Regions from separate parts of the Lysinibacillus sp. NPDC097195 genome, predicted to be linked through region 2. Evidence: riboswitches for the same ligand, from Rfam matches in the RefSeq annotation. Region 2 holds a riboswitch; each other region holds the start of a gene.
The links. A riboswitch is a leader RNA that binds a small molecule or an ion and turns the genes downstream of it on or off. The one in region 2 is predicted to bind S-adenosylmethionine.

Region 1 (2,205 bases), on a different contig from region 2:
TAAACCATGATAAGACGCATCTGGCTCTGTAAAACCAGGGAATCTTCCCTGAGTCCAATCAAATTTCCCAGCATCTACAACGATGCCACCTAACGTGGTACCATGACCGCCAATCCATTTTGTTGCTGAATGTACAACGATATCTGCACCGAAATCGATTGGTGTTGCTCCGTATGGTGAAGCAAATGTGCTATCAATTATTAACGGCAAACCATTGTCATGCGCAATTGTTGCTACTGCTTCAACATCCAGCACTTTTAAACTCGGGTTGCCATAAATTTCAGCGAACACTGCTTTTGTATTCTCATTGATTGCTGAACGGAAATTTTCAGGATTCGTTTCATCTACGAAAATCGTTTTAATACCGTAGTTTGGTAGTGTATTTGCTAATAAGTTATATGTGCCTCCGTATAAAGAGCTTGCTGCTACGATTTCATCCCCTGCTCCTGCAAGATTTAAAATAGAAAATGCGATTGCTGCTGCACCTGATGAAAGTGCTACTGCTGCTGTACCACCTTCTAATAAAGCGACGCGTTTTTCAAATACATCTACAGTCGGGTTTGTAATACGTGTATAAATATTACCCGCTTCTTCTAATGCGAAAAGACGTTGCGCATGAGCAGTGTCTTTAAATACGAAAGCTGTTGAACGATACACTGGTACTGTTCGAGAACCTGTCACTGGGTCAGGCTCTTGACCACCGTGTAATAGTAATGTTTCTGGTTTGAAATTCGACATGTTTTCTTCCTCCTTAGTGGTTTTGACGATGGTACCGGAGATGAGGAGGATTTATGTGTAGAAAACAAAAACCCTCTTCAGTTAAGAAGAGGGTTGCGGTTGCAAGTTTTCCTCCCCTTATCTGCCAGATCCAAGTAAGAATCTGTAGGAATTAGCACCTTAGCAAGTTCGTCACTCACTGGTTGCCGGGCATCATAGGGCCTATTCCCTCCGCCGCTCTTGATAAGAGTATGTGATTCAATTTCCATCGTTGTTACACAGTATAAACATAGACTTTTTTTCTGTCAACAGTAAAAATTATTTTTTTCTGAAACTTCTGTCTGCTCCATTACGTAATAAGAGCACATATACTATATTAAACTTATAAATTGAAAGGAGCATTTGTTAATGGAAAAAGCCATGATATTTTTTATTATGATTGTTATTGGTTATTTAATTGGCTGCATTCATGGCTCTAAAGTGGCACAATTTTTATCAGGTGTAGATTTAAAAAAGGCTGGGCATGGCAATGCCGGTGCCTCCAATGCAACCCTATCGCTCGGCTGGAAATACGGGGTTTTAGTAGCAGTAATTGATATTGGTAAAGGGGTCCTTGCCGTACTCTGTGCCCTCAACTACCTTGCCACACATGCCTCAAACTATACTGATATACAAATGTGGCTCTTAATTTATACAATGGCTGCTAGTGTTATTTTAGGTCATAATTTCCCTTTTCATATGGGCTTCAAAGGTGGCAAAGGGACAGCATCCATTATTGGCATTTTACTTGCCGTCGATTGGAAAGTCGCGTTAATTGCACTTATATTATTTGTTATTTTATCTTTACTAACAAACTATTTAATCATTGGAGTGCTTGAGTTTTATCTTGCTTTTTGTATGGCGACCTATTTATGGATACCTGGCATTGGCCCAACTATTATTTCAATTCTACTGTTATGCTTAGCACTCATCTTGCATATCGAAAATATCAAAAGGCTACTCAATGGTACCGAACCGAAAGTAACATCTGCCTTTAAAAAATCGTTATGAATTAAGATGGGTGCCAGGCACTAAAACAATTTCCATGCTAGGCATGTATTTATGACCTCCAGTAAAAATCCACGTAGACTCCAGCTTAGAACGCACGCAACGTAAGCGCAGACACCTTGCGCGTTAGCGAGGGTTGCGGCTTACTATGTGCCCGCGGAAAGCATCGCCGTAGTGGACAACAAACGCATAACAAAAAGAGTTAGATTGATAGCACTCAATCTAACTCTTTTTAATATATTATTTAGCAAACGATGGATCTAGCATTGTACCGTTCTTCGCTAAATTCACATGCCAAGAAAGTGCTTTTTCTAAAATATGTGGTGTATGATGTCCACCTGTCGCTTCATTCGCTTCGTTAAAGTACGCCCATAACTGTTCTTTATAATCTGGATGCGCACAGTTATCAATAATACGGCCTACACGCTCTTTAGGTGCTAA
Region 2 (2,205 bases):
GTCGCACCTGGGAAGTCGCCAACCTTTGTTGGATCGCCTGTAACCGCTAAAATATCATGTATGCCCAGCGCATTTAACCCCATTAAGTGTGACTGCAATCCAATTAAATTGCGGTCACGACACGTAATATGCGTTAACGGTCGGACACCGTGCGTTTCCTTCAACAATGCTCCCATCGCCACATTACTAATGCGCGGAGATGCTAGCGAATTATCTGCCATCATCACGACATCTGCACCGGCCTCATATAATTTTTTGGCACCTTGAATAAAGCCATCAATTTCTAAATGTCTTGGTGTGTCTAACTCCACGATAACCGAGCGCTCACGTTTCACCTTTTCGTGCAACGGTTCATATGTTGCAGGTTCTGCTTCGCGTACAACTTCAACTTTTTCGGGCTTTGTATACTTTTCTTCAACAGGTGTTAACTCTTCTAAATATTTTTTTGCCGCTGCTATGTGCTTTGGTGTCGTACCACAGCAACCGCCGATTAATCGCACACCTTGGTCACGTAATGCTACCGCTGCTCGACCAAAGTAATCTGCTTCTGACTCATAAACGACACGCCCATCCTCTAAATCTAGCAATGAGGCATTAGGATATGCGGACATAAACGCTTTGTCAGGTAGCTCAACACCCTCAAATGCTTGAATTGTATGGTGTGGGCCTAAACGACAATTGACGCCTACCACATCTGCACCCAATGCTTCTAGCTCATGTAATGCTTGATTTAACGCCATACCATTTTGCAAGACACCTGGTTCATGCATCGATACTTGAGCAATGATAGGTAGTTCTGTTTTCGCACGTAACATTGTTAACGTTGCACTTAGTTCTTCGAAATCATAATACGTTTCTAGTAAAAGACCATCAGGATTTCCTGCCAGTAACACAGTCGCTTGCTGTTCAACAGTCGCCAAGATTTCCTCTAAAGTTGCATCACTTTTACGAATACCACGGATGCCACCAATTGTACCTAAGACAAATTGTCCGCCCTCGGCTGCAGCACGTTTTGCAATTGTAATAGCGGCCTCATTAAACTGCTGAACACGCGATTCTAAACCGTAGCGCGCTAATTTAATCGCATTGGCTCCATATGTATTGGTTTGAATCACATCTGCACCCGCTGCGATATATTCTCTATGAATTTTTTCGATTAATTCTGGTCTCTGCACATTCATTTCTTCATGGCAATACTCCAAGCCATAGCCATATAATACAGTACCAATGGCCCCATCAGCTGTTAACACATGCGTTTTTAATTTTTCTAGCAATCCCATAAAACGTAGCCCTCTCTTTCGTTATACGCAAAATATAAAAAGCCTTCTTTTTACATAAAGAAGGCTTTAACGAATCGTAATTGTTGTTCCTTCTCATCTTCGACCAGTGTGGTCTTCTGGATTTAGCACCTGACATACGTTGGTTGCTGAAGCGTCATCGGGCCAGTCCCTCAGCTTCTCTTGATAAGAATTTAGTATGAATTTTTCAAATAATTAAAAGAATCATATCGTTTACAGACGATAGAGTCAAGACTATTTCACTTAACAAAGGATATTTCTTCAGAAAATTAACTTATTTCAGCTTTATTTCACCTGTGTATGGATTTCATCATGACCTTGTCTTCATTTCACTATAGGTGCAACTTTTTAAGTCTGGGTACTAGTAAGCTATCGCTCCAGGTTGTGCTTTCCGCGGGCAAGCTCAGTCCAGGGCCTCGGATTGCTTGCTGATCCCGCTGGAATCGCAACATTTTGGGATAATTTAATTATCGTAGTTTTTTTGCAAGCGCTTCGCCTACTTGTTTACCATTCTGTATGCAAGCACCAATGCCTACACCGAAATAGGAACATCCAGCTATCGATAAATTTGGATACTTTTCTGCCAGTTCGACAGTTAAACCTTTTAATGCCTCATGATGTGCTAAATCATATTTTGGCATTTGATCAATCCATTTTGCTACATTTACGACAGTTGGTTGTTCATCAATGCCTAAACTTTTCTTCACATCGTCTAACGCGACAGCTGCTAATTCTTCATCAGTCATTAAGCGTAATTTTTCATACGCGGGATTAATGCTCTTATAAAAGAGTCGTACAAGCAACTTATTATTAGCAGATGTATGCTTCCATTTGCGACTTGTCCACGTTGCAGCATTGCATTGGACATTCGAATTATGTGACACAATAAAGCCAGTTCCATCTGCCG
Region 3 (2,205 bases), on a different contig from region 2:
ACATCGCCAGCTTCACCTACGTTTGCTGAACAGTGCATAGATAGGATGCCTTGTTGAGGTAATAGGTAGTTCATAATACCGAAAATAGATTTTTTCATTTCACCAGCGTATTCAGTGCCACCGATTAAGATAATTTTCTTTTCAAGTGATACAATGATGAATGTTTCAGAAGCTGTACCATCAACAGCTGGATCAGCTTTAAAGTTAGGAGCTGAGATAACTGTGAAGTCAGCCACATGAGAAGCTAATTCTTCTTTAGTTGGACGGATAAATAATTGATGGGCGAAAAGATTGTGCCATGCATATTCATTGATTACTTGGATGCTTAATTGTGAATCTTTGTCAGCACCTGCAAAGCCTTTGAATACGAATAATTCGTCACGTTCTTTTAAGTATTTAACTACTTTTACATATAAGTTATCAAACACTTCGGAAGAAATTGGTTGGTTTACTTTTCCCCAGTCAATTTGATCTTTTGTGCTTTCTTCTTCTACCGTATATTTATCTTTAGGTGAACGACCAGTGTATTTGCCAGTTTCTGCACGAACTGCGCCATCTACTGTTAACATAGCCTCACCACGAGATGTAGCTTTTTCCGCTAATTGTGGTACTGAAAGTTGAACGTTAATGTTCCCGCCGTTTAATAATTCCTTCAGTTCGTTTGCAATTTCTACTGAATTCATCGATTAAATACCATCCTTTTTTATAATATTCCCTCGTTATGAAGGAGTTTTTCTTAATTTCAAAAATAGTATAACACAATTGCCTTAATAATCTATACTAATTCAAAAATTATTTTCGAGTTTTGAATACTTTTCTGCAAAATGTCATAAAATAATTGACAACGTTCGACCTTTTACGTAAGATGGGAAATTGAACGGATACTCTTATCCCGAGCTGGTGGAGGGTCAGGCCCTGTGAAACCCGGCAACCTGCATGAACTATTCACGACATGCGCTGGTGCCAACCTGATGCAAGGGGATAACCCTTGAACGATAAGAGTGAAAGGTTATGAAGTCATTATTCCTTTCCTCATGTACAGTACGTGAGAAAAGGATTTTTTTTATTTTCATAATGAATGTAAAGGTAAGTATATACAATTCTTTCCTTATTATAATGACGGATCTTTCGAAATCCTCATGTTAAAAGCAACAACGGCTTGGAAGTTCAATCCTTTAGGAGCGAACTTGACATGGGTAATGAGTACCGTATTCATTTCGCAAATGTTATTTGTAAGAGTAATAGGAGGAAAACTAAATGACAAACCGTCGATTGTTTACATCAGAAAGCGTAACAGAAGGACATCCAGACAAAATTTGTGACCAAATTTCGGATGCAATTTTAGATGCTATTTTAAAGGAAGATCCAAATGCACGTGTAGCGTGTGAAACAACTGTCACAACTGGATTAGTATTAGTAGCAGGGGAAATTACTACTTCTACTTATGTAGATATTAAAGGTATTGTGCGTGATACTGTAGCAGAAATCGGCTATACACGCGGCAAATACGGCTTTGATGCTGAAAACTTAGCAGTACTAGTAGCAATTGGTGAACAATCACCGGATATTGCTCAAGGTGTGGACCAAGCTTTAGAAGCACGTGAAGGCTCAATGACAGATGCAGATATCGAAGCAATTGGCGCAGGTGACCAAGGGTTAATGTTTGGTTACGCATGTAATGAAACACCTGAATTAATGCCTTTACCAATTAGTTTAGCGCATAAATTAGCACGTCGTTTAACAGAAGTACGTAAATCAGGTGAATTAGCATATTTACGTCCAGATGGTAAAACACAAGTGACAATCGAGTATGATGAAAATAACATTCCAGTTCGTGTGGATACAATTGTTATTTCGACGCAACATGATGAAGAAGCAACTCTAGAGCAAATTCAAGCAGATTTAAAAGCATTCGTCATTGCACCAGTAGTACCTAATGAATTATTAGATGCTGAAACGAAATATTTCATTAACCCAACTGGCCGTTTTGTTATTGGTGGTCCAAAAGGGGATGCTGGACTAACTGGTCGTAAAATCATCGTGGATACATACGGTGGTTATGCGCGCCATGGTGGTGGTGCCTTCTCAGGTAAGGACGCTACAAAAGTAGACCGTTCAGCTGCTTATGCAGCACGTTATGTGGCGAAAAATATCGTTGCTGCTGGTTTAGCAGAACGTGCTGAAGTACAGCTTGCTTATGCAATT
Region 4 (2,205 bases), on a different contig from region 2:
GCGCCAGGTATTAATCGGCTCTTTTGTAGGGTCATCATTCGGGAAATAGTTAACTGGCACCGCAATATCAATCCCTTTTGCTACATCACGACCATATTCATCAGCTAAAGTTGTTGCATCATATTCTAGGTGACCCGTAATCATAATGTTCTTATTATCCTTTGACTGAACAATAAATACGCCAGCATCTTCTGAGTAGGATAATAATCGCAATGCAGGGTGATTGCGTACTTCGTCGATTGAAACCGATGTATAGCGCGAATGTGGTGCTGTAAATAAATCACTAAAGCCGCGAACAAGATCAACCGTTAAATCTGTAATTACATGTGAATATACACCAGAACATTTTTCTGGTAATTCAAATTTGCCAATACCATAATGATGATATAATGCAGCTTGCGCACCCCAACAAATATGCAAGACAGATGTAACATTTTTCGCAGACCAATCCATTATTTCCGAAATTTCTTCCCAATAATTCACTTCTTCAAATGCCATTTTTTCTACAGGTGCACCTGTAATAATCATCCCATCAAAGCGACGATGGCGAATTTCTTTAAATGTCGAATAAAATAGCTGTAAATGTGATTTACTCACATTTTTTGATTCATGTGTCGCTGTATTTAAAAAAGTAATATTTACTTGTAACGGGGTATTCCCCAGCAATCGTAGCAGTTGTAACTCTGTTTTTTCTTTTTCAGGCATTAAATTAAAAATTAAAATGTTTAATGGACGAATTTGTTGTGTTTTTGCACGGTCTTCCTCCATTACGAATATTTTTTCCTCGCGTAAATGTTCTCCAGCTGGTAAGTTTTTCGGAATATTAATTGGCATGTTGTATTCCCCTTTTCTTTAATTTATCTCTCTATGTAAAATTAAAAAATCCCCCTCATTCCATAAGAGCAAGAATGAGAAGGATTATTATCACGTTCACTCTTATCTCTCAAAGGAAAATCCTTTGGTGGAATTAGCACCTTTCTAACAATGTTAGAGGTTGCTGAAGCGTCATAGGGCCAAATCCCTCAGCTTCTCTTGATAAGATTATTCAATTAAACAGAATTGTATCATGAACAATTAAGAATTTCAATAATACATAGAATATTTTGTGATTAAATGAATGAAAGCCTATTACTTGTTGAACACTAGTATAACTTTATTACTTCATATCGTTTATTTTATGCCTTATAATAAAAAGCATAGAAGCAAAATAATGAAACAATTAAATCTTAATGGTAATCATGAAGGTATTATGTTAACATATACCTTTAGTAACAGAGAGGAACGTGAGTATTTTGATTAAAATTGAACTCCCAAAACCAGACTTAGTAATTCGCCAACGCGAGCAAGTATTAAAACCAGGGGATGTAGAAATTCCACCTTTCCATGGTTTTATTGATTTCCATAAAATCACGCGTGAAAAAGGCGGTATTTTCTTATTCTACAACGAAAAAAATGAACTTTTATTTGTAGGGAAAGCTCGTAAAATCCGTCAACGTATTAAAAAGCATTTTGAAGATAATGTATCACCGATGAAAAAATACCGTGATGAAATTTTCAAAATTGAAGTGTACGAAATTGATGATCCAATGGAACGTGAAATTTACGAAACATATGCGATTAACACATTCCGTGCAAAATATAATCTTGATAAAGTATTTTATTAAAATGAACGCCGTTAGCATATAACTTGCTAGCGGTTTTTTTTATTTAAAGAAAAACACCCCGAGTGTTGTATCACTCAAGGTGCTTAGCATTTAGATAAATAAATCTTCATCCTTAAATTTATTGGCCGTTAATAAACTGACGATAACAAAGATTACTAAGGATGCTATGATCGGTATTGTCACCGTATGCATGCCAAAGATTGTTGGATAAAAGCGATCAATGATAATGTAGAATGTCATGCCTGTTATCATAGACGCAATTGCACCGTATTTATTAGCCTTTTTCCAATACAAACCTAGGACGACTGACCAAATAAAGACCGCTTCTAGACCACCAAAGGCAAATAAATTAAGCCAAACTAATAAATCTGGTGGATTTAACGCAAAAACAACAACAGCCAAGCCAATTACTGTCGTGACAATAAAGCTAGCACGTTTAATTTCTCCGTCATTAGCCGTTGGTTTCACGTAATTTAAATAAATATCCTTCACGACTGTTGAACTAACTAACATAAGTAATGCATTTACCGTTGACATTGTC

Region 1: it holds a riboswitch for S-adenosylmethionine, as region 2 does, so the genes downstream of both, ACIQXI_RS16330 (O-acetylhomoserine aminocarboxypropyltransferase/cysteine synthase family protein) here and ACIQXI_RS21145 (bifunctional homocysteine S-methyltransferase/methylenetetrahydrofolate reductase) in region 2, are expected to answer to the same signal.
Region 3: it holds a riboswitch for S-adenosylmethionine, as region 2 does, so the genes downstream of both, metK (methionine adenosyltransferase) here and ACIQXI_RS21145 (bifunctional homocysteine S-methyltransferase/methylenetetrahydrofolate reductase) in region 2, are expected to answer to the same signal.
Region 4: it holds a riboswitch for S-adenosylmethionine, as region 2 does, so the genes downstream of both, metA (homoserine O-acetyltransferase MetA) here and ACIQXI_RS21145 (bifunctional homocysteine S-methyltransferase/methylenetetrahydrofolate reductase) in region 2, are expected to answer to the same signal.

The regions. Positions count from the first base shown of each region.
Region 1 covers NZ_JBIWDP010000003.1:227,717-229,921, forward strand. Annotated here, with positions in the region: gene ACIQXI_RS16330 (O-acetylhomoserine aminocarboxypropyltransferase/cysteine synthase family protein) at 1-738, opposite strand, end outside; SAM riboswitch class I at 853-967, opposite strand; gene ACIQXI_RS16335 (glycerol-3-phosphate acyltransferase) at 1,126-1,767, shown strand; gene scpC (succinyl-CoA:acetate CoA-transferase ScpC) at 2,005-2,205, opposite strand, start outside.
Region 2 covers NZ_JBIWDP010000009.1:45,183-47,387, reverse strand. Annotated here, with positions in the region: gene ACIQXI_RS21145 (bifunctional homocysteine S-methyltransferase/methylenetetrahydrofolate reductase) at 1-1,280, opposite strand, end outside; SAM riboswitch class I at 1,371-1,470, opposite strand; gene hemG (protoporphyrinogen oxidase) at 1,766-2,205, opposite strand, start outside.
Region 3 covers NZ_JBIWDP010000001.1:20,341-22,545, forward strand. Annotated here, with positions in the region: gene pckA (phosphoenolpyruvate carboxykinase (ATP)) at 1-683, opposite strand, end outside; SAM riboswitch class I at 885-1,002, shown strand; gene metK (methionine adenosyltransferase) at 1,258-2,205, shown strand, end outside.
Region 4 covers NZ_JBIWDP010000001.1:1,186,929-1,189,133, forward strand. Annotated here, with positions in the region: gene metA (homoserine O-acetyltransferase MetA) at 1-834, opposite strand, end outside; SAM riboswitch class I at 934-1,042, opposite strand; gene ACIQXI_RS06105 (nucleotide excision repair endonuclease) at 1,293-1,664, shown strand; gene panF (sodium/pantothenate symporter) at 1,755-2,205, opposite strand, start outside.